Regions from separate parts of the Devosia salina genome, predicted to be linked through region 1. Evidence: riboswitches for the same ligand, from Rfam matches in the RefSeq annotation. Region 1 holds a riboswitch; the other holds the start of a gene.
What was found. A riboswitch is a leader RNA that binds a small molecule or an ion and turns the genes downstream of it on or off. The one in region 1 is predicted to bind thiamine pyrophosphate.
Positions count from the first base shown of each region.

Region 1 (15,620 bases):
CCAGCGTCATCTGGCGGATGTAGCGATCGGTCATGTCAAAGCCTCGTTGCTGCCAGCCAGGCACCGGCCTGACCGGCTGGGTCGGGGTGGCGCACGATGTCTCCAACGACCGCAACGCAATCGGCGCCCGCCGCCAGGCAGAGTTCGGCCCGCGCCACGGTCAGCCCGCCAATGGCCACCAGCGGCCGCGCGCCCACGAGGCGCTTCCATTCTGCGATCCGCGCCAGCCCCTGCGGCGCCCAGGGCATCTTTTTGAGCTGGGTGGGATAGATGGGCCCCAGGGCCACATAGTCAGGGGACTCAATCAGGGCTCTGTCCAATTCGGCATGGTCATGGGTGCTGATGCCGAAGCGTATCCCCGCGCGGCGCAGCGCCCCCATGTCGGCCTCGGCGAGGTCTTCCTGGCCCAGATGCACGAAATCGCACCCGGTATCGATGGCCACCTGCCAATGGTCATTGATCACGAGCTGCGCACCCGCTGCCATGCATGTGGCCCTAGCTTGCTCGATCTCAGCGCGCAGCGCGGGTTCGGGACAATCCTTGATCCGCAGCTGGATCAGTTTTGCGCCCGAGGCCAGAAGACGCTCGACCCAATCCGCATCGGGCACGACGGGATAGAAGCGATCGAGCATCATGCGAGGACTGCCTTGCCCAGGACCGGGGTCGAAGGCGCCGCCATGTCGCGCGGCTCGAGGGGCGATGCGGTATGGGCAAGCCGCCCCGCGTCCACGGCGAGGGCAAAGGCTTCGGCCATGCGGACAGGGTCACCCGCCTCGGCGACGGCAGTATTGAGCAGCACCGCGTCATAGCCCATTTCCATCGCCGCTGCCGCATGCGAGGGCAGGCCGAGACCGGCATCGATCACCAGGGGTACATCGGGGAAGTGGGCGCGCAGGGCGCGCAAGCCAAAGAGATTGTTCAGCCCGCGCGCCGATCCGATCGGGGCGCCCCAGGGCATCAATACTCGGCAGCCTCCCTCGAGCAGGCGTTCGGCCACGACCAGGTCTTCGGTCGTGTAGGGAAAGACCTCGAACCCGTCCTCGCCCAGGATACGTGCAGCTTCCACCAGCCCGAAGACATCGGGCTGGAGGGTATCGGCCTCGCCGATCACTTCGAGCTTGATCCAGGTCGTGCCGAAGAGTTCGCGAGCCATGTGGGCCGTGGTTACGGCCTCCTTGACCGAATGACAGCCAGCCGTATTGGGCAGGACGCGGAGGCCCAGCTCGCCTATAAGCGACCAGAAAGCCTGGCCGGCCCGCTGGTCGCCGCCTTCGCGCCTGAGCGACACAGTGACGATTTCGGCCCCCGAGGCGCGCACTGCCGCCTCGAGGATTTTGGGCGAGGGATAACGGGCCGTGCCCAGCAGCAGCCGGGAGGACAGCGTGACACCATAAAACTCCATGCCTCAGCCTCCCTGCATAGGGGCGAGCACTTCGAGACTGTCGCCATCGTATAATTGCGTGTCCGCGCGCCGGGCCGCCGGCACGAACCGACCGTTAACGGCGGTGGCGATGACCGCGTCCTTGTAGCCCAGTGCATCAAGCGCCTCGTCGAGGCGGCTGGCGGCAAGCTGCTTCTCGGCGCCGTTAAGCCGAATTCGCATGCAGAAGCTCCGTGTCGAAATGGGGGGCAAAGGCCGCGCCGGCGGCAATCCGCGCGAGGGCCGGGGCAAGCAGGAAGCCGTGGCGGAAGAGGCCATTGACGCGAATGACGCGTCCCGTTCGCTCCACCCGGGGAAGATTGTCGGGAAGGGCAGGGCGGAGATCTGCCCCAAGCTCGAGAATTTCCGCCTCCCCCAGCGCCGGATGGAGGGTGAAGGCAGCCCCCAGCAAGTCGAGCATGGAGCGCACGCTGACCGGGCCCCGTGCCTCGCTTTCGAGCATGGTCGCACCCAGCATGAAGACGCCTTCGCCGCGCGGAACCAGATAGATCGGCAGGCGTGGATGCAAAAGGCGCACCGGCCGGGACAGCGACAGACTGCGTGAGCGGATCAGCGCCATCTCCCCGCGAACGCCGCGCAGTGCTGGCATGTCGATCCGCCCGCCAAGCCCCCGGCAATCAAAGACCAGATCGCCCCGCGCCGCTGCGGGCTCGAGTTCGGTGTCGAACCGGATGGCGACGCTCAGAGCTGCCAACCGCTCCACCAGCTCCGCCAGCGCGAGGCGCGGATCGAGATGTGCTTCGCCGGGGAAGTGGAGGCCTTTGCGGAAACGACCGGCCAGGTCAGGTTCCAGGGAAGCTATCTCGGTCTCGTTGAGCCACCGGTACCGCTCGGTGCGCTGGGCAAAGCGATCGAGTTCGGCCAGGTCGCGCCCAGGCGCAACCACCAGCGTGCCTTTCGACACAGTGGCGGGGAAGCGTTCACGCCACCAGTCAATGGATTGGGCGCCAAGACGGCCGACCACGGCCTCGCTCGATGCCATTTCGCACCACGGCGCAAGCATGCCCCCGGCATGCCAGGAACAGCTCCCCGGCCCGAGCCCCGCATTGCGGTCGAACACCTCCACCGCAAGGCCTCGCTCGGCCAAGGTCAGGGCGGTCGTCAGCCCGGCGACGCCTGCCCCGATCACTGTTGCCCGCAGGGGAGCGCGGCTAATCGAGCGGGACATAGACCTTCCCCCCCTGGTCGAGGAACTCGCGCGACTTCTCCGCCATGCCACCCTCGCGGGCGGCCATGTCGCGGATATCCTGCGTGATCTTCATCGAGCAGAATTTGGGCCCGCACATCGAACAGAAATGGGCGGTCTTGTGCGCCTCCTTGGGCAGGGTCTCGTCATGGAAGCTGCGTGCCGTATCGGGGTCGAGCGAAAGGTTGAACTGGTCTTGCCAGCGGAATTCAAACCGGGCCTTTGACAGCGCATCGTCACGCAACTGCGCCGCCGGATGTCCCTTGGCCAGATCGGCCGCATGCGCCGCGATCTTGTAGGTGATGACGCCGGTCTTGACGTCATCGCGATTGGGCAGGCCCAGATGTTCCTTGGGCGTTACGTAGCAGAGCATGGCCGTACCGAACCAGCCGATCATGCCGGCGCCGATAGCCGAGGTGATGTGGTCATAGCCCGGCGCAATATCGGTGGTCAGGGGCCCCAGCGTATAGAATGGAGCCTCGCCGCATTCGCGCAGCTGCTTGTCCATATTCTCCTTGATCTTGTGCATCGGGACGTGCCCCGGCCCTTCGATCATCACCTGGCAACCCTTGTCCCAGGCGATCCTGGTCAGCTCGCCCAGCGTTTCGAGCTCGGCGAACTGCGCTGCGTCATTGGCATCGGCAATCGAGCCAGGGCGCAGGCCATCGCCCAGGGAAAACGACACGTCATACCTGGCCATGATATCGCAGATGTCGCCGAAGCGTTCGTAGAGGAAGCTTTCCCTGTGGTGGGCAAGGCACCAGCCGGCCATGATGGAGCCGCCGCGCGAGACAATGCCGGTGACGCGCCTGGCGGTCAGCGGCACATGGGCCAGGCGCACGCCGGCATGGATGGTGAAGTAATCGACACCCTGCTCGCATTGTTCGATGAGCGTGTCGGAGAACACGTCCCAATCGAGCTTGGCGGGGTTGCCGTTGACCTTTTCGAGCGCCTGGTAGATCGGCACCGTGCCGATCGGGACGGGCGAATTGCGGATGATCCATTCGCGGGTGGCGTGGATGTTGCGGCCGGTCGAGAGATCCATGACCGTGTCGGCGCCCCAGCGGATGGCCCAGACCAGTTTTTCCACCTCTTCCTCGACTGAGGACGACACGGCGGAATTGCCGATATTGGCGTTGATCTTGACCAGGAAATTGCGCCCGATCACCATCGGCTCGATTTCGGGATGGTTGATATTGGCCGGAATGATCGCCCGGCCGCGGGCGATCTCGTCGCGCACGAATTCCGGCGTGATGAAAGGCGGAATGGCCGCGCCGAAACTGTTCCCATCGGCGAGGCGAGCCTCGGCGCCCTCCAACATCTGCTGGCGCCCCAGATTCTCCCGCTCGGCGACGAAAATCATCTCCTTGGTGATGATGCCGGCGCGCGCATAGTCCAGTTGGGTGACCGGCCGCCCGGCCCTGCCGCGGAGCGGCTGATGGGCGAGGGGGAAATGCGCGACGGCCCGTTCCGGGGATACATGGCCGTCGTCTTCGGGCCTGATGGCGCGGCCCGCATAGGGTTCCGCGTCGCCACGCTCGGCAATCCAGTTTCCGCGCAGGCGCGGTAGGCCGCGCTTGAGATCTATGGCGATGGCCGGATCGGTATAGGGGCCGGACGTGTCGTAAACGCGAAACGCCGGGGCGTTGGGATCGTCGATGGCGATCTCGCGAAAGGGCACGCGGATATCGGTGGCGAGCGGGCTGCTCGCATAGATCTTACGCGACGCGGAAAGCGGTGTGGTGGATATGCCATTGGCGCTCAGCGCCTCGGCGTTGATGGTCTTGTTCACGATGGGTCTCCATGTTTTCTCGTGAAAACGGAAACCCGGGCGCAGCTCTGGTGGCGGATACGATCCCGTCCCTTCGCCGGCATTACCCGGATCAGGTTCAAAGGGTTCGGCCTCTCAGCCATCTCAGACCAGACTCTTGCGAACCTGGACACCCCTCGGACGTCCGCGAGAAGACGGCATCGTCATGCCAATGTCAACCCGTCAACTCCGCCTTGCCAACAGCGCGGCTCGGGGGGTATACGCACCGAGTCTGGTGCCCGCTTCGGCGGGAGAATCGGGAACGCGGTTGAAATCCGCGACGTGCCCAGCGCTGTGCGGGGGACCTGTCGGGCATATGCCACTGGCGCAAGCCGGGAAGGCGTCCGCCGGGGATGATCCCAAGTCAGAAGACCGGCCAGATGACCTCTTGAAGCTGGCTGGACCCCAGCTCCTGTGTTTTTTTCAACAGGGGCAATGTCATGCCGGACACCACCGATCAGCCTGCGTTTCAACCACACTTTGCCGCGGGCGGACCATTTTCCGACGCCGAGCGCGCAGCGGTCTATCGCGCCATCTATAGCCGGCGGGATGTGCGCGGCCAGTTCCTGCCCGATGCAGTGGGCGACGAGGTCCTGATGCGGATCCTGGATGCCGCACACCATGCGCCCTCCGTGGGCTTCATGCAGCCCTGGAATTTCCTCGTGATACGCGATGCCGAGAAGAAGCGGCGGGTTGCCGAAATCTTTGCGCGCGCCAATGACGAAGCGGCATCGATGTTCCCCCAGGATCGTCAGGACGCCTATCGGGCCCTCAAGCTTGAGGGAATCACCAGCGCGCCGGTCAATATCTGCGTGACCTGCGATGGCACACGCGGCGGCCCGGTCGTCTTGGGCGCCACGCACATGCCCGACATGGACCTGTTCAGCACGGTCTGTGCCGTCCAGAACCTCTGGCTGGCGGCCAGAGCAGAGGGTCTGGGAGTCGGCTGGGTCAGTATCCTCAAGGAGCACGAGGTCAAGGTGGTCTTGGATATCCCCGAGCCGATCCGGCTGGTCGCTTACCTTTGCGTCGGCAGAGTCGATAGCTTCTTCGCATCACCTGAACTAGAGCAGAAGGGATGGCGGATGCGTATCCCGCTGGCGGACCTGGTTTTTGAGAACCGCTGGAATGCGAAGGGTGGCTGACTAGCGTCGCCGGTGGTTCCTAAAGCCCCAGTAAACGTCAATGATGGAAACGGCCATAAACGCATAGTGCGGGCTATGATAGGCCGTTCGTCCTTCATCAAGTAACCGAGGACCGCCACAACAAGGGACGGGAGGCCCCGCCGCCTGTCTTGAGTCTCTCAAGACACCATATTGGCAGTACCAGCATCTCCCTGTCCCGGCGCAGGCTCTTGCACTCCGGTGCTGGCTGCGGCTATCGCAATCCGGCGCAGGTCTGTTTTGCCTGACCGCAGGAGAACTCAATGTTATCTCGTCTTGATACGCGGCGGCGGATCGAGGGCCTTGCCCTGTTTGCCGCTTTCGCCTTAACTGTTCCACTCGCCAACTGGATGATCGGCAATGTGGGAACTGTCTGCCCTCCCGATGGCCCATGCTTGATTCCCGTCGCTCCGGGACTTTTGGCGCCGAGCGGTGTCATGGTGGCAGGACTCGCCTTTGTGCTGCGGGATCTGGTGCAGCGGCGCCTCGGCCTGGCTTGGACCATTACTGCAATTGCCTTTGGGGCTATATTGTCGGTGCTGGTCGCCCCGCCTGCTTTGGTGTTTGCCTCAGTGGTTGCGTTTCTTGTTTCAGAGCTGGCCGACCTGGGTGTTTATACTCCATTGCAGCGCCGAGGCCTGGTGCTGGCTGTCGTCGCCTCGAGCATGGTCGGCTTGTTTCTCGACACCCTGATCTTCCTGCAGCTGGCATTCGGCAGTATTGAGCTGATGTGGGGGCAGATCGTTGGCAAAGGCTTGATGGTTCTGGTCGCCATTCCCTTCATCTATTGGCTACGCTCATATGATGAGCGGCAGGAACGGCAACTCGCTGGAGCACTGGCATGACCGACTTCTCTCTTCAAGTCACGCAGCTTGGTCGTGAGACCAAGGCGGCAGACAGCCCCGAACTCGCCATTCTGGAGCGCGTGCCCAATCCACAGGCCGATACAGACTATGTCGCGCGGTTTACGGTGCCGGAGTTTACTTCTCTGTGCCCTGTGACAGGTCAGCCAGATTTTGCCCATCTGGTCATCGACTATGTTCCGGGCGACTGGCTGGTGGAGTCCAAATCGCTCAAGCTCTACCTGACGTCGTTCCGCAACCACGGCGCCTTCCATGAGGACTGCACAGTATCGATCGGACGCCGGCTGACGAGCCTGCTGGAGCCCCGATGGCTCCGGATCGGAGGGTACTGGTACCCGCGTGGTGGCATCCCAATCGATGTGTTCTGGCAGACTGGCATTGTACCACAACATGTCTGGCTTCCCGAGACAGGTGTGCCGACCTATCGCGGGCGCGGATAGGAACTGCCTCTTTTCAGCGCTAAGCTGTGACCGACGACACTGCTCCCGAGCTATCCATCCGCTCAGGACGTCCGTTCGCTCAATGTCCGCTCCTTGATGAATGCGTCTAGGAGCGGACTGGCGACAACGGCCAGCATCACGGCAAAAGACCTTCCTTCCGGGGTCAAAAGCTCTCTTGCTAACACAAGTTCGCCTGCGCCCGGAAAGCTTCGCCGATGATCGAGCGGCCCAGCTTGACGTAGATGATGTCGCTGAGGCCCCGGCCACCGCCGGCCTTGGCCTCGCCCATGCTCATGGTCTGGACGCCGCTGCGACGCAAAGATCGGCACGCCGAATCGCGTCGAGAGACGCGCTAGGAAGGGAAACCCCTGCCATGACTGCACGGTCTGCAGGACCGGCACGGTCTCGAAATCTGCCGCCGGGCGTGAAAAGAAGATCTGCGCCGCTTGCTGGGCACGGCCATGGTCCAAAAACGAACCGTCAACAGGCCCTGCCGACTTTAAAGAACGGCAGGGCCGCATCGCTCGATACTAGAGGCTAGTCGCCGATCGCGTCGAGTGCTCGAAGGGCTTCCAGGCAGGCAGCCGCGGCTTCGCGGCCCTTGTTGTGCTCGTCCTTGCGGCTGCGCAGGATGGCCTGCTCGTCGGTATAGGTGGTCAGGATGCCGAAGGTGATGGGCTTGCCTGTTTCGAGCCCGGCCTGCATCAGGCCATGAGCGGTGGCCTCACTGATATATTCGAAATGGGCCGTATCGCCCTTGATGACACAGCCCAGGCAAATGACGCCGTCGAAGCCGGACTGCGCGAGCCGCCTGGCGATGAGCGGAATTTCGAAGGCGCCTGGCGCTGAATAGATGTTGTCCGGCGCGACCGAAACACCATTCTCGGCGAGATAGGCTAGTGCGCCATCGCGCAGCCCATGGGTGACCTCCAAGTTAAACTGGCTGACGACGATGGCAAGGCGGGGTGCGTTTTCAGGCATTCTGGTTCTCATGGTCCTGGTGGGTGAAGGTGTGGCCGAATTTGTCCCGCTTGGTCGCGAGATAGCGCCAGTTATAGGGATTGGCCGGGATTTCGAGCGGCACGCGCTCGGCGACGTGGATGCCGAATTTTTCGAGGGACAGGGCTTTGTCGGGATTGTTCGACAACAGCCGCAGACGGTCGATACCGAGCGAGTGCAGGATCTGCCCGGCAATGCCGTAGTCGCGGGCATCGGCGAGAAAACCCAGCGCGGTATTGGCCTCGACGGTGTCGTGCCCCAGGTCCTGCAGGGCATAGGCGCGGATCTTGTTGGCAAGCCCAATGCCGCGGCCTTCCTGACCGCGCAGGTAGATCAGGGCGCCGCCGTCACCGGTGGCGATCTGGCGCAGGGCCTCCTGCAGTTGCGGCCCGCAATCGCATCGAAATGATCCGAGCGCGTCCCCGGTCAGGCATTCCGAATGCAGGCGCACCAGCGGTGTACGCCCCAAAGGACTACGGAGCAGCGCCAGATGCTCGGTGCCGTCCAGCCGGCTACGAAAGGCGCGGACCTCCAGGGGAAGCGGGGAGTGTTCGGTGGGCAGTTCGGACCGCGCCACTTCGTCCACCAGTGTTTCATTGGCGAGGCGATGGGCGATAATGTCCCTGATAGTGAGCCGGCACGTTCTGCGCGTTGTTCACGGCCTTCAGGGCGTTTCTGGTAGCGGATTTCATTTCAAAACTCCATTGTCGTAGTACTAGCCGGCGAGGTGAACAGGGCTGGCGGTGCCGGCGACCGGGCCCCTTGCGCAGGTCAAATTTCGAAGCCGGTCTCGGCAAGACGCCTGCGGGCTTCTTCGCTCTCATTCTGTTGTTGTTCGTCGTAATCGTCGTCTGTCGGCCAATCGACGCTGCGAAAAGCAGCAATTGCTTTCTCGAGAGACGACCTGGCCTCGAGCAACCGACATATGGCGTCCGAAGGGTCTGACAGAGCGCCGTACCCGTTGGTGTCACCGCCGGTGCGCAAAGCCTCGACCGCGCTAAACCAGTCGACGCGAATGGCTGTCGTGGCCTCTCTGGCGGCCTTGATCCTGATACTGACGTTCATTTCGTTTCCTCCCAAGGGTCACGGTAGGCAAGCTTTGAGGTTGGGTCCGAAGACCCAAGGATTTGCTCGATCGTGTTGAGAGCCTCAATCTCTTCCATCATCGCGATCCGCCGGCCAGCAACGAAGATTCGAAGTTTGCGATCGAACACTGCGCTCTCACCCTTCTTGAGAGTGTCGTGCACAGCCGTTCGCCCCATGCCCATCGCTTTGGACAATCGCGCCTGCCAGCCCCGAATGGGTTGACCTGGGTCCAGGGGGTCATGGCCGAAGCAGATCATAGCCACCAGTTCAATGCGTCGTTGCCGATCTCCAGGCTTGCCAACTGGGACTTCGATCATTTCGTTGCCTTCTTGCTATCGGCCGTGGAGCGCACCGCGATGGTTCTCGATCCAGTATTTGGCCGTGGTCGCCGACTTCAGAGCCCGGTGACCAGGATGAATGTCTGCGAACGCTCTGCGAATGTTCAGCGCGTATGCAATCTGCTTTGACGTGCCGCTCAATTGCGGGAGTTCGCCTTCGATTGGCTGCCCGTGGGCGTCAATCTGGGCTGCCCGCTCCGCATTAATCTCAGCGAGAGCTTCGAGTTCGATGCGCCGGGCCTCGGCCTGCTCGGCCTCCCGTTTCATGCGAGATGCCTCGTCGCGTTTGCGCTTTTCCAGTGCCTCAATGGCCTGCTGGTGCTGGAGGGGCCAGCGTCGCTGCCGTTCTTCTTCGAATTCTGACTGGCTTAGCTCCACGGCTACGCCGTCGTCTGTCTTCACGTAGAACTTGCTGCTAGCACGACTGCCAGTGGCAACACCATCAAGCGTGTAGAGTTCATCCGCGTCCAGCTGCCAAATACAACTTCCGGAGCGCTTGGAGCCGGAGCGATTATCCGTAGTGAAATAGACCGCGACCGAACTGCTATAGCCAATCTGCCGCAAAACGTGGCCTGGACCGTGGGCTCCACCGCCCGTAACCTGTCCAATGAACTGAAGCTTTTCCGTGATAACGCCTCGACCAAGATCGAGCGAAGCCGCCATGGTGGCGTTGGACGTTTCCGTCATGTCTGTCTCCTGTCCCTTGCAGTCAAAACCGCTTTGGGATCGTGTGTCCTTCGGCAAGGCCGTTCCATCGCCGATGTTGAGAGCCTAGATCGACAGGATAATCCTGTCAACAAAAATCCGACGAAACATCTGATTTGATGGTTTTGGCGTTTTTCGGTAAAACGGTGCCTGGGCTTGAGAGGGGACGAAAGGGGCGCATATGTCCGCGGAAGATGGCAAAGTGATTCGAGATCTGGCGGACCTCTTCATCAGGTTCACCTCAAGCAGAATTGGTCGATTTCTCGAGGTGAATCCCCGGACCGTTCAGCGGTGGATAAAGACAACGCACGGTCACATTGATGCAGGCGCCCTACCTGAAGATCTTCGCGAAAAAATTTCCAAACAGGCCGAGCTGGTTCGCTCGATTGGCTTGTTTCAGGCTCTTGACGATATCCGGGAAAAAGCGATCGAGGCGGGAGTTCATGAAGAGGTTCTGGCCGCACATTTTGCTCTGCAATTTGAGCGAACCACCGGCAAGTCAATAGAGTAGGGGACTTTGACGGAGCCTTCGGGAACGCTGGGCCCCGGCGCGTTGAAGGCCAATCAAGACAACCCAGACAAGCTTGAGCGGCCGGTCTGTAACGCGCCCCAAAATGGTCACCGGGGTCGTCGAGAAGGCATCCCAAGAGCGGACACCAAATACATTGGCCGCGAAGGTAATAATCGACATACCGCGCTGACCAGCCAACTGCATAATGAGGGGCAAAGAGCGAGCCTCACCCGTAAAACGAGCAAGCTGCCGCGATCTGTCCAATACTGATATTGCAGTTCACTAGTTTCGGTCTTCATGTCCCCAATGACGGAGCCAGCCTTCGAGCTCGTCGGCCGGCATCGGTCGGGCAAAGGCATAGCCCTGTAGATAATCACAACCCAGCCGGCGCAGAAGATTGGCATGCTCGATTGTCTCGACGCCTTCGGCTACGACGTTAAGACCCAAGGTCTTACCCATTCCGATGATGGACTTTATGACCGCACGCTTTTCCTGGCTTTCGATGATCGGCTGAACCAGTTGACGGTCTATTTTGAACCGTCGTGGATTGAGTCGAAAAAGACTCAGGAAAGAGGCGTGACCGGTGCCAAAGTCGTCGATGTCGATGCCGATACCCATCCTCCTGATAGCCTCGATATTCGTGCAGAACTTGTCCTTTTCGTCATCAAGGAATATGGACTCGAGCAGCTCAAAGTTAAGCGTCCCCGGTTCGAAGTCCAGTTTTTGCAGCGAGCAGACCAGTTGCTCGTCGGCTAGGCGGTTGAGGGAGACATTGACCGAGATTGAAGGAATAGTGATTTTCCTATGGCGCCATTCCTGCATTTGCGCCACCGCCTGCTCAAGGATCATGCCGTCGATAGTGCTCAGAACGTGACGTTCTTCTGCAAATTTCATGAAATGGGCGGGAGCCAGAACACCGCGAGAGGGGTGCTGCCACCGAGCGAGAGCCTCCAAACTGACCACTTGGTTCGTCTTGGCGTCGACGATTGGTTGGTAGTAGGGCACGAATTGGTTGGTCTCTATGGCTTCAAGGAGTTCTTCCGCAGTGCGCCTTGCTAACTCGATCTCGGAGCGCAGGTCCTCGGTGAAGTAGTCATGCCGGCCACCACCTCCGGCTTTTGCGCGATAGAGCGCCGCATCAGCATCGCCCAGAAGCTGATCCAAGCTACGATAGGCCGACGTTTGGGTGGCGATACCTATGCTCGCGCCGAGGCGCAGGGGCCTACCCGAGAAATAGAAAGGCATTGCCAGGCTTGAGAGGATGTTCCCTGCAAGGCGTTTCAGATGGGTCGGGTCTGCCGCACCTGGGCATACAACAACGAACTCATCGCCACCGCTTCGGGCCAAGAACTCTGCGGAGGTGATTTGGTCCGAAATGGTCCGGGCTGCGTGTTTCAGAACCGCATCACCAGCAAGATGACCTGCACTGTCGTTGATTTCCTTGAAGTGATCGAGATCGATATGGAGGATGGATGTGGGAAGCTGTTTGTCCCGATAGAGATCGCCCAGTATTTGCTCGAGGAACCGGCGGTTGGGTAATTCCGTCAACGGGTCCGTTAGCGCCTGGCGTTCTATCTGATCCTTTGCGATCTGCAGTTCGGCATTTCGTGTCTCTGCCAGCCGTTTGGCAGTAACAAGGCTTTCGTGAAGCTTCACATCGTCGGTGATGTCCCAGTTGGTCCCGACAAGCTTGCTCACTCCGTCATCGTCAAAATAGGTCACGTGGGACATGAGTGTGCGCACCTCACCATCTGTACGCACGATGCGAAACGTGGACGAAAAATCGCCCTTGCGGCGAATAGCTTCCGTGTTTTCCGATAGGATTTGTTCTGCGTCGTCAGGAAAAATTGCTGCCTGAAAGTCCGTGATCGAGAGCAGCTTGTGTTGGTCAAAACCATAGATGTCTCGCAGACGTCGATCGTAAATCAGCTGTCCTGAAGCGATATCGGCTTCAAATACCCCGATTTGAGAAACAATCAGGGCAAGTTCCAGCCGCTTTGCTAATTTGTTGCTACGTGCTTCGGCTCGTTTGAGTTCGGTAACATCGGTATCGGTGCCAATGAAGCGAACAGGACGACCCTGTTCATTGAATTCGACCGGGGCGCCCCGACTTTGAATCCAGATGTAATGCCCATTGCGGTGCTGCTCGCGGTATTCGAACACATTGCGTGGCAATTGGTCGGCCTGAAGGATATGGATGCGCACGCGTTCTCGATCCAAGGGGTGGACGCGTTCAATCCAGGCCTCCCGAGAGCTGTCAACATGCTCGTCTTCGCCGTATCCGCGCATTCTCTTCCAAGTAGGAGAGTAAAACACGGTGCCGCGCTCCAGATCAGACTCCCAGACCCCTTGGCCGGCACTTTCCAGCGCAAAGTTCCAGCGTCTCTCTGCATCTACCAGTTCGAGCAAAGCGTTCTTCTGCTCGTTAATGTCAGCAGCTTGGAGCCAAAGGTATTTTGGTCGCCCAGAGCAATCGCTCAATAGCGACAGCGAAATGCTGGCCCAGAAGCAGCGACCATCGGCATCAACCAGGCGATGCTCGGCTCGATATGAAGGGCGACGCCCCTCCAGCAATGCCTCTGCTAGCCACCTGGCTTCATCAAGATCAGGGGGATAAACGGCTTGTTCCAAACATATGCCCAAACATCCTGTTTTTCCCCGGCCCAACAACGCGTCTCCGGGTCTATTGGCGTAAAGAACAACGCCTCTGAGATTCAAAATGTAGCTGGGCAAGGGTGCTTGATCGAGCAGCCTCGACAGCGTGGCGACGTCTTCGTCGAGATCGCTTCGAACTTCAGGCGAAATAGTCAGCGTCACCTGTGAGCTCCACTTTCCCACAGGGGTTTGTTCATCCGCGACCCGTTACATGCATTCGTTCTCCGTCCGATCGGAACCGCGCAATCTGATACGACGGGAGCACAATTCCTGTGATCGTATGTCCGACTAAGCTTCGACCGTTCCACGGTTTGCCTCCTCTTTGCCGCAGACTTTCCACGTGGATGCTTGCCGAGGGCTTAATTCCTCGGGTCTTTCCCGAGGCTTGTGATCACGCCAGATCACATGGTTAGAAAACAGGAAACGCGACGGAGCGGCGTAACTGATCCCCAATACAGGTCGCTCGAAGGTCTTTACGAACTCGCTGTGCAACCCCCGCGCATTGTGTCAGTTCACCGCCACCTACGAAGTTGGAGAAAGCGGCAGGTGCGACCTCAAGCATCAAACGAACAAGATCAAAGGTCGGAGCAGGGCAATGACGCGATTCCCTTAGGCGCCGTAGGGTGGTGGTTTCTTAGTTCGGCCTGTCGGCTGAGGCACCACCAGCCCCGCAATCAAACCGTGTGCATAATCACATGGATGGTGCTCAACGCCCGTAAACTTGGACCACTTGCCACGGCACCGTCACCGATCCATCTGCGGCCACAGTCCCTTCAAAATCATCCGTCGAGGTGTCCAGTCGCTTTGTCCATTTACCCTCGGGCAACTGGAATTGGCAGTCGTCGCCCGCGTTGAGCACGATGAGCAGTTCGGGATCGAGCGCGGAGACGATCTTCAGGCCGAAGCACCTCAATTCGGCGTCTTGCCAATCGGCGTCTCCCATGGCTCTGCCATCGGGGTGGAGCCATTCCAGCACCGGATTGTCGTCAGGGCCATCGTTCTGCGCGACGCCGAAACGGGCGCGGGACAGGCCCGTCTCCCTGCGCAACTTGCTCAGGACCGAAACGGCTTCAATCAGTTCCGGCCGCGCCTTGCTCCAGTCGAGCCAGCTGATCTCATTGTCCTGGCAATAGGCGTTGTTGTTTCCACCCTGGCTATTGCCGAATTCGTCTCCTGCAAGGATCATCGGTACGCCCTGACTGAGAAGAACGGTAGCCAGCATGGCCTTTGCTCGGCGCAGCCTGGCTTGCAGGATGGCTTCGTCGTCGGTCTCGCCCTCTGCGCCCATATTGTCCGACAGGTTGTGGTCGTGACCGTCATTATTGTCTTCGCCGTTGGCCTCGTTGTGCTTCTCGTTGAAACTCAGGGTGTCCCAAAGCGTGTAACCATCGTGGGCGGCAACGAAATTTATGCTTGATGTGGCCGGGCGGTGGCTGTGATTAAACTGGACAGGCGAACCTGACAGGCGTTCGGACATTGCCGCGATCCGGCCCGGATCCTTGCGCCAGAATGCCCGCGTATCGTCGCGGAACTTGTCGTTCCATTCCCGGAACGGCCAACGGTAGCCGCCGACCTGGTAGCCCCCGTCACCAATGTCCCACGGCTCGGCAATCAGCTTGACACCGGCCAGCACCGGATCCTGTCGCAAGGCGTTGAAGAATGAGCCATCCCGCTCGAAGCCCTCCGATTCCCGGCCCAGGGTGGAAGCAAGGTCGAAACGGAACCCATCGACATGCATGGCCTGCACCCAATAGCGTAGGCTGTCTAGCACCATGCGCAGAACCATGGGATGGGCGACATTCAGCGTATTGCCGGTACCGGTCGTGTCAAAACTGTGCCGAGGGTTTTCGGGCGATAGTAGATAGTAGCTGGCGTTGTCGATGCCGCGGAAGGAGAGAGTCGAACCCAGTTCGTTGCCTTCACAGGTATGGTTGAACACCACGTCGAGGATAACCTCGATACCGGCGGCATGAAATTTTCGGATGGCTTGCTTCACTTCGCGGATCTGACCGGTGTGCAGATACCGGGCATGCGGGGCGAAGAAGGAAAGGGTGGAATAACCCCAATAGTTTGAGAGCCCCTTCTCGACCAGATAGCGATCATTGGCAAAGGCGTGCACCGGCAGCAGTTCGATGGTGGTTGCGCCGATCTTGTGCAAATGTTCGATGGTGGGATCGCTCGCCAACCCCTGGAAGGTGCCGCGCAGATCTTGCGGGATATCGGGATGCAGCATGGTGAGGCCACGCACATGCCCTTCGTAGATCACCGTGTCCTGCCAGCGGATTCGCAGGGCCCGGTCGGTGTCCCAGTCGAATGCCGGATCGGCAACAACGCCCTTGGGCATGAATGGGGCGCTATCGCGCTCATCAAAGCTCAGGTCATCCTCGCCGATTGTATAGCCATGCAAAGCATCGTCCCAGATG
Region 1 is NZ_CP080590.1:1,518,986-1,534,605, forward strand. It holds gene K1X15_RS07280 (HesA/MoeB/ThiF family protein) at 1-34, opposite strand, end outside; gene K1X15_RS07285 (thiamine phosphate synthase) at 36-635, opposite strand; gene K1X15_RS07290 (thiazole synthase) at 632-1,402, opposite strand; gene thiS (sulfur carrier protein ThiS) at 1,406-1,603, opposite strand; gene K1X15_RS07300 (FAD-dependent oxidoreductase) at 1,587-2,582, opposite strand; gene thiC (phosphomethylpyrimidine synthase ThiC) at 2,593-4,407, opposite strand; TPP riboswitch at 4,471-4,585, opposite strand; cobalamin riboswitch at 4,654-4,832, shown strand; gene bluB (5,6-dimethylbenzimidazole synthase) at 4,878-5,582, shown strand; gene K1X15_RS07315 (VUT family protein) at 5,864-6,445, shown strand; gene queF (preQ(1) synthase) at 6,442-6,903, shown strand; gene ribH (6,7-dimethyl-8-ribityllumazine synthase) at 7,441-7,884, opposite strand; gene ribA (GTP cyclohydrolase II) at 7,877-8,488, opposite strand; gene K1X15_RS07335 (hypothetical protein) at 8,674-8,967, opposite strand; gene K1X15_RS07340 (hypothetical protein) at 8,964-9,305, opposite strand; gene K1X15_RS07345 (hypothetical protein) at 9,321-10,013, opposite strand; gene K1X15_RS07350 (hypothetical protein) at 10,213-10,542, shown strand; gene K1X15_RS07355 (sensor domain-containing protein) at 10,825-13,359, opposite strand; gene glgX (glycogen debranching protein GlgX) at 13,904-15,620, opposite strand, start outside.

Region 2 (15,620 bases), 1.9 Mb from region 1:
CGGCGCCTTGGCGGCTGCAGCGGGCTTCTTGGCTGCGGGTTTCCTGGCGGCAGGCTTCTTCGCCGCTGGCTTGGTTTCCGCCGCTGCGGACGCAGTCTCTGCCTTGGGGGCCGGCGCCGGGGCCGCGACGAAATTGGGATGCACCACTGCGCCGTCGCGCGTCAGCACGGTGGCCTTGACCAGTTCGTCGTCCCAGTTGATGGCGAGCTTTTTCTCCTTGGCGTCGATCAGCGTGGTGATGAAGGCGAGGAGGTTGCGCGCGTAGAGCTGGCTGGCGGTGGTCGGGATGTGACCGGCGAGGTTGGTGTAGCCGATAATGGTCACGCCATTGTGGGTGATCACCTTGCCCGGCTGGGTCAATTCGACATTGCCGCCGCGCTCGGCGGCGAGGTCGACGATCACCGAACCGGGCGCCATGCTCTCGACCATGGCCTTGGTCACCAGTTTTGGTGCCGGGCGGCCCGGAATGAGCGCCGTGGTGATGACGATGTCCTGCTTGGAAATGTGCCCGGCGACCAGTTCGGCCTGGGCCGCCTGTTCATCCTTGGTCAGTTCGCGCGCATAGCCACCGGTGCCCGAGGCGTCCTTGAGGGCCTCGGTCATGATGAACTTGGCGCCCAGGGATTCCACCTGCTCGCCGGCGGCGGCGCGCACATCGGTGGCCGAGACCATGGCGCCGAGGCGCTTGGCGGTGGCAATGGCCTGCAGGCCGGCCACGCCGGCGCCCATCACGAAAGCCTTGGCGGGCCGCACGGTGCCGGCGGCGGTCATCATCATGGGCAGGGCGCGGTCGAACACGCCCACGGCCTCGATGACGGCCTGATAGCCGGCCAGGTTGGCCTGGGAGGAGAGAATGTCCATGACCTGGGCGCGGGTGATGCGCGGCATGAACTCCATGGCGACAGCGGCAACGCCCGCCTTGGCGAGGGCTGCCACGTCCTTTTCATTGCCATAGGGGTCGAGCGCGCCGATGACGAGGGCGCCCTTGTTGACGCCATTGAGATCGGCCGCTGCGGGACGGCGCACGCAGAGCACGATGTCGGCGCCCTTGAGCGTTGCCGCCGCCGTGGCGCCGATGGCGGCGCCAGCTTCGGTGAACTGCGCGTCGGAGATGCGCGAGCCGATCCCGGCGCCTTTTTCGACGGTGATTTCGGCGCCAAGGCCGATGAGCTTGGCGATCGTCTCGGGCGTCGCCGCAACGCGGCTCTCTCCCTCGAACCGTTCGCGCAGAACGGCAATCTTCATGGAAACTCTCCTACCCGCCTGCCCGCGGGCAGGCTCGTTTCATGTGCCTGCTTGCTTAGCTTCGGGTCAGGGATTGACCACGAAAAAGAGGATCACCATCACGGCCGCGAGGGCGTAAAGCGACCATTTCACGCCGGTGACGAAGCCGTTGTACGTCTTTTCGTGCTCGGCATAGTCCATTGCGGATTCCAGTACGGGGGCTGCGTGATGCTCGGGGCGGGTTTTGGCCATCAGGTCCTCGGAAGTATAGTCGTCTTTAGGTTATGCGCCGAAAGTCTCAGCCTAGGGAGCCGAGGCTTCCAGCTCGTCGATCAACCCCTCGATCATCGAGAGGCCGAGCGACCAGAATTGGGGGTCTTTGGCATCGAGCCCGAAGGGCGCCAGAAGTTCTGAGTGATGCTTGCTTCCCCCTGCCTTGAGGAGCTCGAAATACCGCTCCGCAAAGCCTTCGCTGGCTTTCTCATACTGTGCGTAGAGCGAGTTCACAAGGCAATCGCCGAAAGCATAGGCATAGACATAGAAGGGTGAGTGGATGAAGTGGGGAATATAGGCCCAGAAGCTCTCATAGCCTTCATTGGCGATGATGCCCTCGCCGAGCGACTCGGCCTGGACTTCGAGCCAGAGCGCATTGATTTCCTCGGTTCTGAGCTCGCCCTGGCGACGCGCGGTGTGGACCTTGCGCTCGAAGGTGTAAAAGGCGATCTGCCGCACCACGGTGTTGAGCATGTCCTCGACCTTGGAGGACAATAGCGCAAAGCGCTGCCTGGGGTCGGTGGTCTTGTCGAGCAGAGACCGGAAAGTCAGCATTTCGCCGAAGACCGAGGCGGTTTCGGCCAGGGTCAACGGGGTGTTGGCCAGGATCGGCCCCTGCGCGGCGGCAAGCCGCTGATGCACGCCATGGCCCAGCTCATGGGCGAGCGTCATGATATCGCGGGTGCGCCCGAGATAGTTGAGCATGAGGTAAGGATGGGCGCTGGGCACGGTGGGGTGCGCGAAGGCGCCCGACAGCTTGCCATTGCCGGTGGGCGCATCGATCCAGCCGGAATTGAAGAAGGGCTTGGCCACTTCGGCCAGGTCCGGCGAGAAGCGGCCATAGGCGTCCAGCACGGTCGAAACGGCGGTGTCCCAGTCCCAGATGCGCTCGTCACTGGTGGGCAGGGGCGCGTTGCGGTCCCAGGCATTGAGCTTGTCCTTGCCGAACCACTTGGCCTTCATCTTGTAGTAGCGGTGCGAGAGGCGCGGATAGGCGGCCTGCACGGCGGTCTGCAGCGCGTCGACGACTTCGCGCTCGACCGAATTGGCCATGTGGCGGCTGTCGGCAATGTCCTGGTAGCCGCGCCAGCGGTCCGAGATTTCCTTGTCCTTGGCAAGCACATTGGTGATGTGGGTGAACAGACGCCCATTGGCCTTGAGCGTCCTGGCCAGGGCATGGAAGGCTGCTTCGCGCTTCTTCTCGTCCTTTTCGGAGAGCAGGTGCAGCGTGGATTCAAGGTTCAGGGTCTCGCCATCGACATCGAATTCGAGGCTGGAGAGGGTTTCGTCGAAGAGCCGGTTCCAGGCCGAAAAGGCGGTGACCGACTTGTCGTGGAACAATTCCTCGAGCTTGTCGTCGAGCTGGTAGGGCTTGGCCTTGCGCAAATCGGCGAACCAGGTGCGGTAGCGCGCCAGCTCGGGGTCCCTGTCGAGCGCGGCGTCGAGTTCGGCGTCCGCGATACGGTTCAATTCGAGCTCGAAGAACAGGACGCGCGTCGACAGATTGGTCAGCGCCTCATTGGTATCGCCCATGAACTTGGCGCGGTCCGGATCGGTCGATCTCTGCGCATATTGGAGGAAGGCGAACGAACCGATGCGGCCGGTGAGGTCGCCCAGCGTCTCGCTGTCCTTGATCGCCTTGATCAACTGGCCGGATGTGGTGAGGTCGGCCAGCTTGCCCTTGTAGTCGGCCTCGAATTTGGCGGCGAGCGTCTTGGCCTCTTCCAGGGCCGCCTTGAATTCGGGACTGTCCTTGCCGGGATAGAGATCGTCGAGATCCCAGACAGGCAGATTGCCGAACTGGTTGTGGCCCTTTTGTGCGGCGGCGGACATGCAACGCGACTCCCGAAAACGATAGTGGCCGGGACCTTAGCGACCGGAAGTCCGCCTGTGAAGGCGGTGCGGTGACACGGTTATCGGTGAAAGGCCCCCTCACCCGGCCTACGGCCGACCTCTCCCCCAAAGGGAGAGGTCCCCGGGGGAGAGGTCGACGCGACAGCGTCCGGTGAGGAGGCCTTGCCTGGAGTATTACCCCGCCATCAACCGGTTCGTGCCCTCCCAGATCAGTTGCAGGGCCAGGAGGAACACCAGCCAATAAGCGATGCGGTAGAACAGCCGCGCATCGATGCGACGCACCAGATAGATGCCGATGAAGACACCCAATATCCCGACCGGCGCCAGGGCGGCCGAGAGGGTGAGATTGTGCATGTTGAGCTGGCCCAGGAAATAATAGGGCACCAGCTTGGCGGTGTTGACGATGGCGAAGAAGAAGGCCGTCGTACCGGCATAGACGGCCGGCGGCAGGCGGCGCGGCAACACATAGATCTGGAAGGGCGGGCCGCCGGTATGGGAGATGAAGCTGGTAAAGCCGGCAATGCCGCCCCAGAAGACGCCCCATGGCTTTGAGGGCGGCAGGCCCTCGAGCTTCTTGCGCAGCGGCAGGATTGCGTCGAGCACGAAGAGCAGGGTGACGATACCGACCATCAGCAGCACGACGGCGTCGCTGACCACCGCCCAGAGCGCCCAGCCGACCAGCGTACCGATGGCAGCACCGGGCAGCATGATCCGGAGCAGGCCCCAGTCGCATTCCTTGCGATACATCCAGATGGCGACCGCATCCATGCACAGCAGCACCGGCAGCATCATGCCGGCGGCGTCGCGCGGCGCCATGACGAGCGCGAGAAGCGGCACACCGACGACGCCGAGGCCCCCGAGCAGGCCGGCCTTGGACAGGCCGACGATGAGCACCGCGACCACGGCGATCGTGACGAAAACTGGATCAATCATGAGGATGGGCTAGTCCGGCGGGAAATCGCCTAACCCGACCTCGGCAGGCGTGATTTGTCAACCTTGCCCGATGCGCGCTTGCCGGGCTTGCGCTTGTCTTGCGGAGGCGAGGTTGGTGATGGATTCTCCGCGGCGGGATTTGCCTGGCTTTTGCCGCCAGCTGGTGTTGGGGCATCGGACTGCATGGCCTGGTGCAGAAGGGTCATGGACTGGCGGACTGTGCCCATATAGGCCTCACGGTCATTGCGGAGCTCGAAGGCGCGCTGAAGCAGTTCGTGGTCGCGGGCGTGGAACTCGCGTGCCAACTGCTCGGCCTCCTCCTCGGAATGGCCCAGGTGCGTCAGGACCCGCTTGCCCAGTTGCAGGGCCGAATGGAAGGTTTCGCGTTCGAACAGGGTGACGCCCAGTTCCATCAGTTCATGGGCGTGGCCGCGATCGACGGCCCGCGCGGCAATGGCCACATGGGGGAAGTGCCGGCGCACATTGCGGGCGATTTCCAGAATGCGGTCGGCACCACCGACGGCAATGATCACCAGTTCGGCCTGTCCGACACCGGCCGCATGCAGCAGGTCGGTGCGCGAGGCATCGCCATAGAAGACCTTGACGCCGAAGCGGCGGACCAGCTCGATCTGGGCCGCGTCGTCGTCGATCAGGGTCATGTCATAGCCATAGCTGCGCAGCATGCGGGTAACGATCTGCCCGAAGCGGCCATAGCCGAGCACGACGATGCGGTGGGTCTCATCGACGGTATCGGCCGCGCGCTCCTGCTTGCTGCGGGCGTCGAGGCGGGGCGCCACCAGCTTGTCAAAGGCCAGGAGCAACAGGGGCGTCGTGGCCATGGAAAGCGCCACGACCACGGTGAACATGGCGAAGGCATCGGCCCCCAGGGCGCCGTGATTGTTGGCGAACTGCAGGACCACGAAGGCGAACTCGCCGGCCTGGCTGAGGAGAATGGCCACCAGCAGCCGATCGGCCCGGTTCATGCGGAACAGGGTGCACAGGCCCAGCAGAATGACAAATTTGACGACGATGACGCCCAGAACCAGCGCCAGGATGGCGACGGGGCTGCTGAGGAATTCGGAAAAGGCGATCGACATGCCGACCGACACGAAGAACAGGCCCAGCAGCAAGCCCTTGAAGGGCTGGAGATTGCTCTCGAGCTCGTGGCGATATTCGCTGTCGGCCAGCAGCACGCCGCCGATAAAGGCGCCCAGGGCAGGGGAAAGGCCTAGCGCCTGCGTCGCCAGCGCTGCCCCGATCACCAGCGCCAGGGCGAGGGCGGTGAAGGCCTCGCGCACGGCGGTGCGGGCAATGAAGGCCAGGAGCGGCCGCACGATATAGCGGCCACCGGCCACCGCGCCGACAAAGGTGGCCAGCAGCAGGAAGGAGGTCTGCCAGAAGACCGGATTGTCGACCTCGGCCACGGCCTCGGTAAGTTCCGTTTCAATACTGGAGCCGCCCCCGGAGAGCGCGAGCAGCGGCACGATGGCGAGAATGGGGATGACGGCAACGTCCTGCACCAGCAGCACGGCGAGGCTGGCGCGGCCCGCATCGGTGCGGGTGATGTCACGCTGTTCCGCGGTCTGCATAGCGATCGCGGTCGAGCTCATGGCAAAGGCCAGCCCGACGATGACGGCCACGTTGAGGGCGAAGCCGGCAAGTTGCAGCGCAAGGGCGATGGCCAGGGCCGTCAGCACCATCTGCGGCAGGCCCAGGCCCAGGACCTTGTTGCGCATGCGCCAGACTTCGCGCGGCTGCAGGTCGAGCCCGATCAGGAACAGCATCAGGACGATGCCGAATTCGGCGATGTGGCGGATGGTTTCGCTGTCGGTCAGCAGTTTCAGCCCATAGGGGCCGATCAGGATGCCGGCCGCAAGATAGCCGAGCACCGTGCCCAGGCCCGCGGCCTTGGCCAGCGGTACGAGCGCCGCACTGGCCGCCAGCAGGGCGAAGATGGCCAGCAGAATATTGTCTTCCATTCTGCTGGCCTCGTCTGGCTACTCGTCGCTGTCGGACTTGAGCGACTTGAGCTTGGCGAATACCGAGTCGGCGTCCAGGTCGTCATGGCCGGCCGATGCGCCATGGCCCGAGCCGTCTTCACCAAAGCCGGATTCCCCTTCGGGGACGAGGCGGGCATTGGCGCGGGCCAGCGCTTCCTCGGCGGTGAGCAGGGTGGTGCCTTCATTGAACTCGCCCTGGCTCGGCGCATCCTTGCTGGCGCGCTTGACCTCGAGATCGAGGTCGATCTGGCTGCACAGGCCCAGGGTCACCGGGTCCATGGCGGTCAGGTTGGCGGCGTTCCAGTGGGTGTTCTCGCGCACCGATTCAATGGTCGACTTGGTGGTGCCGACCAGGCGCATGATCTGCGCGTCCTTGAGTTCGGGATGGTTGCGCACCAGCCACTTGATGGCATTGGGGCGCTCGTTGCGGCGCGAAATCGGGGTGTAGCGCGGGCCCTTGCGCTTGACAGCGGCAACGCGAACCTTGGGTTCGGACACCTTCATGCGATAGCTCGGGTCGGCCTCGGCCTTCTCGATCTCCTCGCGGGTCAGCTGCCCGTTCTGGATCGGGTTGACGCCCATGATGCCGCTGGCCACGTCGCCATCGGCAATGCCCTGCACTTCCAGCGGATGCAGCGTGCAGAAGGCGGCGATCTGTTCGAAGGACAGGGCGGTGTTGTCCACGAGCCAGACGGCGGTCGCCTTGGGCATCAGAAGGGACTGGGACATGGTTAAATTTCTCCTGCTGGCGCGGCCGGTCTTCCTCCGGGCCGCTCCGCCTCTTGGCCAAATGCTGAGGGGGAACTGGGCACCAATATAGGGAAAATGCCGCGCAATCGCAACGGCTAACTCTGGTTCTCCCCGGCGCCGAATGCCGTGACCAGGACCAGTTTGCCACGGTGGTGCCGGCTCTCCATTTCGGCATGGGCCCGGGCGGCCTCTTCAAGCGGAAAAGTGGTGACCTGCGGCTTTGTCCAATCCGGCGTGGCCAGGGCGGGGAGAAAATCGGATCGGATGCGCTCGGCGATTGCCGCCTTGGTCGCTGCGCTTTGCGGCCGCAGGGTGGAGCCGGAGAGGGTCAGGTCCCTGGCCATCATGGCGCGGAGCGGCACCGTGGCATTGGCGCCTTCCAGGGTCGACACCTGGAGGATGTGACCGCCGCGCGCCGAGGCGGCGATGTTGACAGCGGCAAGGGCACCGCCGACCAGATCGACAACGCGGTCGGCGCCATGGCCGCCGGTCAGTTCCATGACACGGTCGGCGATGTTCTCGCGCGTGCGGTCGATGGTGGCGAAGGCCCCGATCTCTTCGCAATAGTCCGCCTTGTCCGCACTCGATACCACGGCGATGGCCCTGGCCCCGACAATGGAACAGATCTGGATGGCGGCGCCGCCAATGCCACCCGCACCGCCATGCACGAGCACTGTCATGCCCGGTTTCAGACCGGCGCGCATGACCAGGGTCTGGGTCACGGTGAACCAGGTTTCGGGCAGGCCGGCGGCCTCAACCATGCTCCAGCCTTGCGGAATGGGCAGCACCTGGCCGCTGGGCACGGCGACATATTCGGCATAGCCGCCGCCATTGCAGAGCGCCATCACGCGGTCGCCAATGCTGAACCCGGCCGCGGCGTCCCCCAGGGCCACGATCTCGCCGGCAACTTCGAGGCCCGGCAATGGGGAGGCATCGGGGGGCGGGGCATAGTGTCCGCGGCGCTGTGCCAGGTCCGGGCCATTGACGCCGGCGGCCGCGACGCGGATCAGCACATCGGCGGGGCCGGGCACCGGCGGGGCTTGCCGGACCGGGGTCAGAACTTCGGGGCTACCGGGTACGGCGATGGCGATGGCTGTCATGTCAGAGGGCAATGTCATGACAGTATGCTCGCGCATGCCGGCTTGCCCGGCAAGGCCACTGGGCTACACTCGCCTGCAAAGAACAGTGGAGTGCAGAGCAATGGAAGAGGAAGAGCGCAAGCGCCCGGTGAGTCATGAAGTCGGCATGGGGCTCGACAGCCTCTCGGTTGCCGAACTGGAAGACCGGATCGCGCTGCTCGAGGGCGAGATCGCGCGGCTGCGGGCCGCCATTGCCGCCAAGGGCGACTCGCGCAAGGCTGCCGAGGCCGCGTTCAAATTCTAGTTCAGGGGTTTTCGTGATGGCACCGAACGCCAGTCCGCGCGTTCCAGCTTCCGACGCCTGTTAGTGTTAACAGACGGTTATTGTTCGTTTTCCCGAGGCCGGCAGGTAGCGTTTCCTGGCTGTCGAGGGGAGTTGCGGAATGGACTTGAATCTTTTGGGCGTAGCCCTGCTGTTGACGCTGAGCGGTCTCTATTTCCTGGAATCGGAACGCGCGAGGGCGCCGCTGCAGGATCTTCCGGTGCGTATGCTCAAGCCTGCGCGGACGGCCCTGGAGCGGGCCTGGCACACCGAGCCCCTGCAGGTGTTCATGCGGCAATTGCTGGCCGCGCGGCAGAAGCGATCCGACCTTTGGCTTATGGACAAGGGGCGGTTCTAGTCCCATTTCGCTACGGTCCACGGAGGAGTTGGAAATGGTGCGACAGGACGATCTCATTCTCGAAGGTGTGACGGCCACAGACGTGGCCTCGCTGCGCGCGCTCGCCGATGGCGCAACGCTGCCCCCGCGCCAGGCCATTGCGCCGCTGCATGCCAAGGGCTGGGTGGAGGTGATCGGCGACGACGCTATCATCACGCTTACGGGTCGTACCTTGCTGGACCGGCAACAGGCAAGGTTGCGCTGAAATCAATTGGCAGGGTTAAGAAATCGACTCCTGTTAAGAGCCAATTAATCTTTGGGCGGTAAGGTCTGGTTATTCAGATTTGTTCTGGATTTTTCAGAGTGGTTTCTCCCTCTGTTTGACGCCTCCCTGTTAACTTCGAGAGCTGCATCCGTGCGGCTCTTTTTCTTTTTCGGGCCATGGTTTGGCAGGCCTCGCTTGCATCACAAATTAACAATACTGGAACCCATCGGATGACCCGGTGCCCGCTTGGGGCTAGCATGGACTGATCGGAGGGTTCCCCTTGGCTGAGAGTGGCGAAACCAGGCAGGCAATCGCGATTGGTCCACGCATTGTGGCGTCGGGCGGGTTCGACGCGCTCTATCGCGAGGGCATGGGCCTGATCGAGGCGGTGGCGGCCTATCTTGACGCCGAAGGGCGCATCGAAAGCCGGGTGCTACCGCGCGAAGCCGGCTTCCTCTATGCCACCGAATCCATGCGCCTGACGACGCGGCTGATGCAGCTGGCCTCCTGGCTGCTGCTGCAGCGGGCGGTCAATGAGGGCGAGATTTCACGCGAAAACGCCCGCTCCGAAAAGGAAAAGGTCAAGTTTTCCGCCACGCCCAGCCAGCGCGGCGGGCCGGGCTATGAGGAGCTGCCGCAGACGCTGCGCGATTTCATCGACAAGGGCGACCGCCTGTTCGAGAGGGTGATGCAGCTGGACGCGCTCGAAAAGGGCGATTTGCCGGCGGTGACGCCGGGTCTGGCCAATGGCGTGGCCGACCAGCTTTCGCGCCTCAAGGCGGCCTTCGCCCGCGCCGAATAGGGGTCAGCCCCCGCGCGGCGCAAAAAAGATGACGGCCGCCCCAGCCAGCGCCAGCCCCACGCCGAACAGGTCCCAGCGATCCGGGCGTATGCCCTCGAAGCCGGTCGTGAAGGCCACGGACGTCACGATATAGATACCGCCATAGATGGCGAAGACGCGGCCGGCGCTGTCGGTGCCGGCCAGCGAGAGCAGATAGCCGAACAAGCCCAGGGCCAGCACAGCGGGCACCCAGAGCCAGGGCTGGCCATTGCGCATGGCCAGCCAGATCAGGTAGCAGCCGCCGATCTCGAAAATGGCGGCGCCGAAAAACAGCAGGAACGCCATGGGTCAGCCTTTGAGCGCCTCGAGCCCGGCTGCGGTGCGGCTGAGCACGATTTCCGTCAATTCGTATTGCGCGGCGCCTGCGGTCACGAAGGGGTCGGTGGCGACCAATGCCTCAAGCGATGGCCGGTCCCCGTGTGCCAGGATGACGCCACCTGTGCGCGGCTCCTTGCGTCCCGAAGCGAGGAAAATGCCCGCCTCATAGCCCCTGGCGACCCAATCCATATGCGGCCCGATATGCGCGTCGACCCGGTCGAGCGGGACGATATAGGTGAGCGACAGGATGAACATGAACGGGCTCCAAGCAAGACAAAGCCCGGCGCGATGGCCGGGCTTTGCATGAATTCAAACCGGGTCGGCTTAGATGCCGAGGCCCTTGAAGCGCTCCTTGAAGCGCGAGACGCGGCCGCCGCGGTCCATCAGCTGGCCCGTGCCGCCGGTCCAGGCGGGGTGGGTCTTGGGGTCGATGTCGAGCTGCAGCGTGTCGCCTTCCTTGCCCCAGGTCGAGCGGGTCTGGTAGGTGGTGCCGTCGGTCATGACCACGTTGATGGTGTGGTAGTCGGGGTGGATATCGGTCTTCATCGCTTGCCTCAAATCAAACGGGCGCCGCGGCGCCCGGAGAGCATCAATCTGGTGTTGGGCGGCTTGTTACAGCAGAAGATCGGGTTCTGCAAGGGCCGGGAACGCGTTGCGGTGAAGAACTGGCGCGGCAATATTGCCCGACCCAGCGCGGTTGCGGGCTTTGGGGTGAGCCCCTATATGGGGGCGGTCGCCGGTCGAGCCCGGTCCCGCAGCAATTACGGCGTGTTCCAACAATGACAGATCAGGCCGTTTCGGCAGCATCGGACCCCGACAAGATCGTTTCTGAAGTCAAGTCCGCGCCGCGGCAGCTCCAGCCCCTGCGGCGCCTGCTGCCGTTCCTGCTGCGCTATCCGGTGCGGCTGGCGCTGACCATTCTGTTCCTCCTGATCTCGGCCATTTCCTCGCTGGCCATTCCCGCCATTCTGGGTGGCGCGATCGATGAGGGCTTCGTGGCCCAGAATATCGATATGGTGGGTCAATATGGCTGGCTGATCATCGGCATCGCCGCCATCATGGCCGTGGCCAGCGGCGCCCGCTTCTATTTCATCTCGGTCATTGGCGAGCGCGTCGTGGCCGATCTCCGCCAGGCGGTGTTTTCCCATCTGCTGCGCCTCGAAACGCGCTATTTCGACACCCATCGGGTGGGCGAACTGACCAGCCGCCTCAATGGCGATACCGTGTCGATCCGCAATGCCGTGGGGTCGAGCTTCTCGCTGGCCCTGCGCTCCATGGTCACCATCATTGGCGCGCTCGCCATGATGATCCTGACCAGCCCCGTGCTGACGCTGGCCGTGGTCGTGGCGCTGCCCGCCATTCTCATTCCGGTCATGGTCTATGCGCGGCGGCTGCGCGGCATGTCGCGCCGGACCCAGGATGCGCTGGCGGACCTGTCGGCCATGGCCACCGAAATGCTGGGGGCCAATCGCACAGTCAAATCCTTCACCCAGGAAGAGGTGCAGGCGGTCCACTACAATGTGAGCAGCGAGACCAGCTATCGGGCCGAGGTCAAGCGCCTGGGCGCCCGCGCCTTTCTGGTGGGCCTGGTCATCTTCCTGGGCACGGCCTCGCTGGTGGGCCTCGTCTGGTGGGGCGCCCGCTCGGTCTTCGAGGGCTCGGTCACGGCGGGGCAATTGGCCCAGTTCCTCGTTTATGCCCTCATGGCCTCGGGGGCGCTGACCAATGTGTCCGAAGTGCTGGGGAACCTGCAAAGCGTGGCCGGCGCCACCGAGCGGCTGACCGAAATTCTCGATACCGATGCGGAGATCGTCGATCCGGCCGTCCCCGTGGCGCTGCCCGAGCCGCCGCTGGGCACCGTGACCTTCGACAAGGTCAGCTTTTCCTATGGCGGGCAGGGCGGCGACAATGTCCTGAGCAATGTCAGCTTCTCGGTCGGCAAGGGGGAGACCGTGGCGCTGGTCGGGCCGTCCGGCTCGGGCAAGTCGACGACGCTGTCGCTGTTGCAGCGCTTCTACGATGTCAATGCAGGCACCATTTCGGTCGATGGCGTGGATATTCGCAAGGTTCGGCTCAGCGACCTCCGGCAGCGCTTCGCCTATGTGGAGCAGGAGCCGATCATCTTTGCCGGCACCATTGCCGAGAACATCCGCTTCGGCAAACCCGATGCCGGCATGGACGAGGTGATCGCCGCCGCCAAGGCAGCGCTGGTCGATGACTTCGTCGCCGACCTCCCCAAGGGCTATGACACGGTGGTGGGCGAGCGCGGCGTCATGCTCTCGGGCGGGCAGAAGCAGCGCCTCGCCATCGCCCGGGCCATTCTCAAGAACGCGCCCATCCTGCTGCTCGACGAGGCGACCTCGGCGCTCGACGCGCAGTCGGAGCGGCTGGTGCAATTGGCGCTGGAGCACCTGATGGAGGGCCGCACCACGCTGGTCATCGCCCATCGCCTGGCCACTATCCGGGACGCCAATACCATCCTCGTGCTCGATGGCGGCGAGATCATCGACAAGGGCACCCATGACCAGCTCGTGGCCAAGGGCGGCCGCTATGCCGAACTCGCCAAGCTGCAATTCCGGCTGGCCGAGGCGGTTTAGCAACTCAATTTTTGTAGGGCGTACACGCTAGGCCACTGTGCTTGCGGCCCCACCCCACCCTCTGTCCCTCCCCATCGAGGGGAGGGAGGCGCAGGGCTGTGGCGCCAATGTTCATCGTCTCCCTCCCCCTTGTGGGGAGGGACTAAGGGTGGGGGTGCTACACGTGCTCCCTTCATGCGGAGGGTAAGGGCGCAGACGTCAGGCACATCTCCACCAGGTCCCACAACCGTTCCCGTCCCAGGATCAGCAGCCAGGGCGTGTCATCCCGGGGTACGATCTCGACGTGCCCGCCAAGGCCCTCATTGGACGTGCCCAGCCGCCCTGCCGGATCGAGCAGCAGGTCGTCCATGGGATAGAACAGGCCCTCGGTGCGCTCGAAGACAATCGGCACCAGCGGATGGACGGAAATCCGCTCCCGGGCCGCGGCCTCGAAGGCGAAGGGGCCGGATACGGCCAGCGCCACATCGGTCTCGTCGACAAGGATGACCCGCCGGTGCTGCGCCACTTCGTGCAGGGCACTGAGCGCCGCCAGGGTGTGGTCGAGCCGCCTGCCGGTCATGCCCAGTGCCAGGGTCACCGGCGCCGAGGTGGAATAGAGCGCCTTCTGAAAGTCCGTGGTGATCTGCTCGGGAATGTGGATGACCCGGGTGCGGGTTTCCCAGCCGGCGCGATCTTCGATCGAATCAAGATCGCCCAGGATCGCCTCGGGCACGAGGCCTGCGGCGCCAATGGTGTTGCCGCCGCCATCGGCGCCGATCAGCGCGACATTGCGCGCCGCCAGCTCATGCAACAGGGCGGAATCCACCGTGCCGCCGCCGACTATGGCCAGCGGCCGATCAAAACTGAGCAGCACCTTGCTGCTTGAAGGGAGGGGGGATTGCACTCTCAGCTCACTCTCAATAAGGTCCGCACCGTCTCGCTGGGGTGTTCCGGTTGCCGCCGGAGCTGAGAGTTACCCATAGAACCTGAACCAGGTCATGCTGGCGGAGGAAGTTCGAGATGGCAAGGGTGCCCTCGCGCGTCCTATACCATTGACACATCCCTTCACCCATGACCGCACACCAAACGAAGGGAGACCATCATGGTCAAATCCTCCTCGCTGGCGCTTGCGGTCCTTCTTGCCGGATTGTCCGGCAGCGCAATCGCTCAGGACAAGCCCGTCCTCACCATCTACACCTATGACGGCTTCGCCTCCGAATGGGGGCCAGGCGTTCCCCTCAAGGAAGGCTTCGAAGCCACTTGCGGCTGCACCGTCAACTGGGTGGCCGCCGACTCGTCCATCGGCACGTTGCGCAAGGTGCAGCTCGAGGGTGAAAGCACCGAGGCCGATATCGTCCTGGGGCTCGATACCGCCATTGCCGGGGAAGCCCGCGACACCGGCCTCTTCGCCGATCATGGCCTTGAGCTCGATCATCTCGACCTGCCGACGGCATGGACCGATGCGCAATTCGTGCCGTTCGACTATTCGCATTTCGCCTTCATGTGGGACACCGACCGCATGGACGCGCCGCCGGCCTCGTTCGAGGAGCTGATTGCGCTGCCCGAGGACGTCAAGATCGCCATCCAGGACCCGCGTTCGGCCACGCCGGGCCTGGGGCTGCTGCTCTGGGTCAAGGCCGCCTATGGCGATCGTGCGCCGGAAATCTGGGCCGGTCTCAAGCCGCATATCCTCACCATCACGCGCGAATGGAGCGAGAGCTATGCGCTGTTCCTCGATGGCGAGGCGGACATGGTGCTCTCCTACACCACCTCGCCGGCCTATCACATCCTCGATGAGGGTGATCACACCATCAAGGCGGCGCTGTTCGAGGAGGGGCATTTTGCCCAGATCGAGGTCGCCGGCATTCTCAAGTCGTCGCCGCATCAGGACCTGGCGCGGGATTTCCTGGCCTATCTGACCTCGGTCGAAGGCCAGAAGGTCATCCCCACCACCAATTGGATGTTCCCGGTGGTGGATCTGGGGGGCGATCTCGATCCGGCCTTCGCGGACCTGCCGCAGCCGGACAAGACGCTGCGCCTCAACGAAGCCGAAATCACCGCCAATTCCTCGGCCTGGATCGAGGAAATGCTGGCGGCGGTGCAGTAGGGACCGTGGCAAGCTCGATGCAACTCCTCCCCCTTGAGGGGGGAGGTTGGGTGGGGGTGCTTCACGAGCAACCTGCTTGTGCGACCCCCCACTCCTCCCCTCCCCGCGAGGGGGAGGGAGTTGCATCGTGTGTGCGGCAGGGCCGAGTACCATGCTGACCCTGCCACGCCGCCCCATCCGCATTGCGTCGGCCGCGATCCTCACGCTCGTCATCGCGGCGCTGATCGCGGCGGTGCTGTGGGCGATCCTGGCGGCGGCCACGGATGCGGCGAGTGGTTCACGCATCGACATTGCGCATCTGTTGCGGATGACGGCGCTGCAGGCGGGCCTCACAACCGTGCTGTCCCTCGCGGTCGGCATCGCCGTGGCCTGGGCGCTCAACCGGCTGCGCTTCGCCGGGCGCGACCTGGTCGTGGGCCTGTTTGCCGCCGCCATTGTGACGCCGGGCATGGTGGTGGCCTTCGGGCTCCTCTCCATCTGGGGGCGCAATGGCTGGATCAACCAGGTCGCCAATGCGCTGTTCGGCATCCAGTTCGAGAGCCCCGCCTATGGCCTTTCGGGCATATTGCTGGCCCATGTGGTGCTCGACGGCGCCTTTGCCGCCCGCATCCTCTTGGCGCGGCTCGATGCTATCCCGCAGAGCCGGCTCAAGGTCGGGCAATCGCTTGCCCTTGGCGCGGTGCAGCGTTTCACCCTCATCGACTGGCCGGCGCTGCGCGGCAGCCTGCCGGGGCTTGGGGC
Region 2 is NZ_CP080590.1:3,390,597-3,406,216, reverse strand. It holds gene K1X15_RS16685 (Re/Si-specific NAD(P)(+) transhydrogenase subunit alpha) at 1-1,245, opposite strand, end outside; gene K1X15_RS16680 (aa3-type cytochrome c oxidase subunit IV) at 1,312-1,476, opposite strand; gene K1X15_RS16675 (M3 family oligoendopeptidase) at 1,528-3,330, opposite strand; gene K1X15_RS16670 (sulfite exporter TauE/SafE family protein) at 3,526-4,284, opposite strand; gene K1X15_RS16665 (monovalent cation:proton antiporter-2 (CPA2) family protein) at 4,314-6,263, opposite strand; gene K1X15_RS16660 (DUF1013 domain-containing protein) at 6,282-7,013, opposite strand; gene K1X15_RS16655 (NAD(P)H-quinone oxidoreductase) at 7,130-8,152, opposite strand; gene K1X15_RS16650 (DUF1192 domain-containing protein) at 8,235-8,417, shown strand; gene K1X15_RS16645 (hypothetical protein) at 8,557-8,793, shown strand; gene K1X15_RS16640 (hypothetical protein) at 8,828-9,037, shown strand; gene rcdA (protease adaptor protein RcdA) at 9,318-9,839, shown strand; gene K1X15_RS16630 (YnfA family protein) at 9,843-10,163, opposite strand; gene K1X15_RS16625 (YciI family protein) at 10,167-10,451, opposite strand; gene rpmE (50S ribosomal protein L31) at 10,521-10,742, opposite strand; gene K1X15_RS16615 (ABC transporter ATP-binding protein) at 10,976-12,793, shown strand; gene K1X15_RS16610 (thiamine diphosphokinase) at 12,966-13,676, opposite strand; TPP riboswitch at 13,704-13,802, shown strand; gene thiB (thiamine ABC transporter substrate binding subunit) at 13,875-14,879, shown strand; gene K1X15_RS16600 (ABC transporter permease family protein) at 15,031-15,620, shown strand, end outside.
Region 2: it holds a riboswitch for thiamine pyrophosphate, as region 1 does, so the genes downstream of both, thiB (thiamine ABC transporter substrate binding subunit) here and thiC (phosphomethylpyrimidine synthase ThiC) in region 1, are expected to answer to the same signal.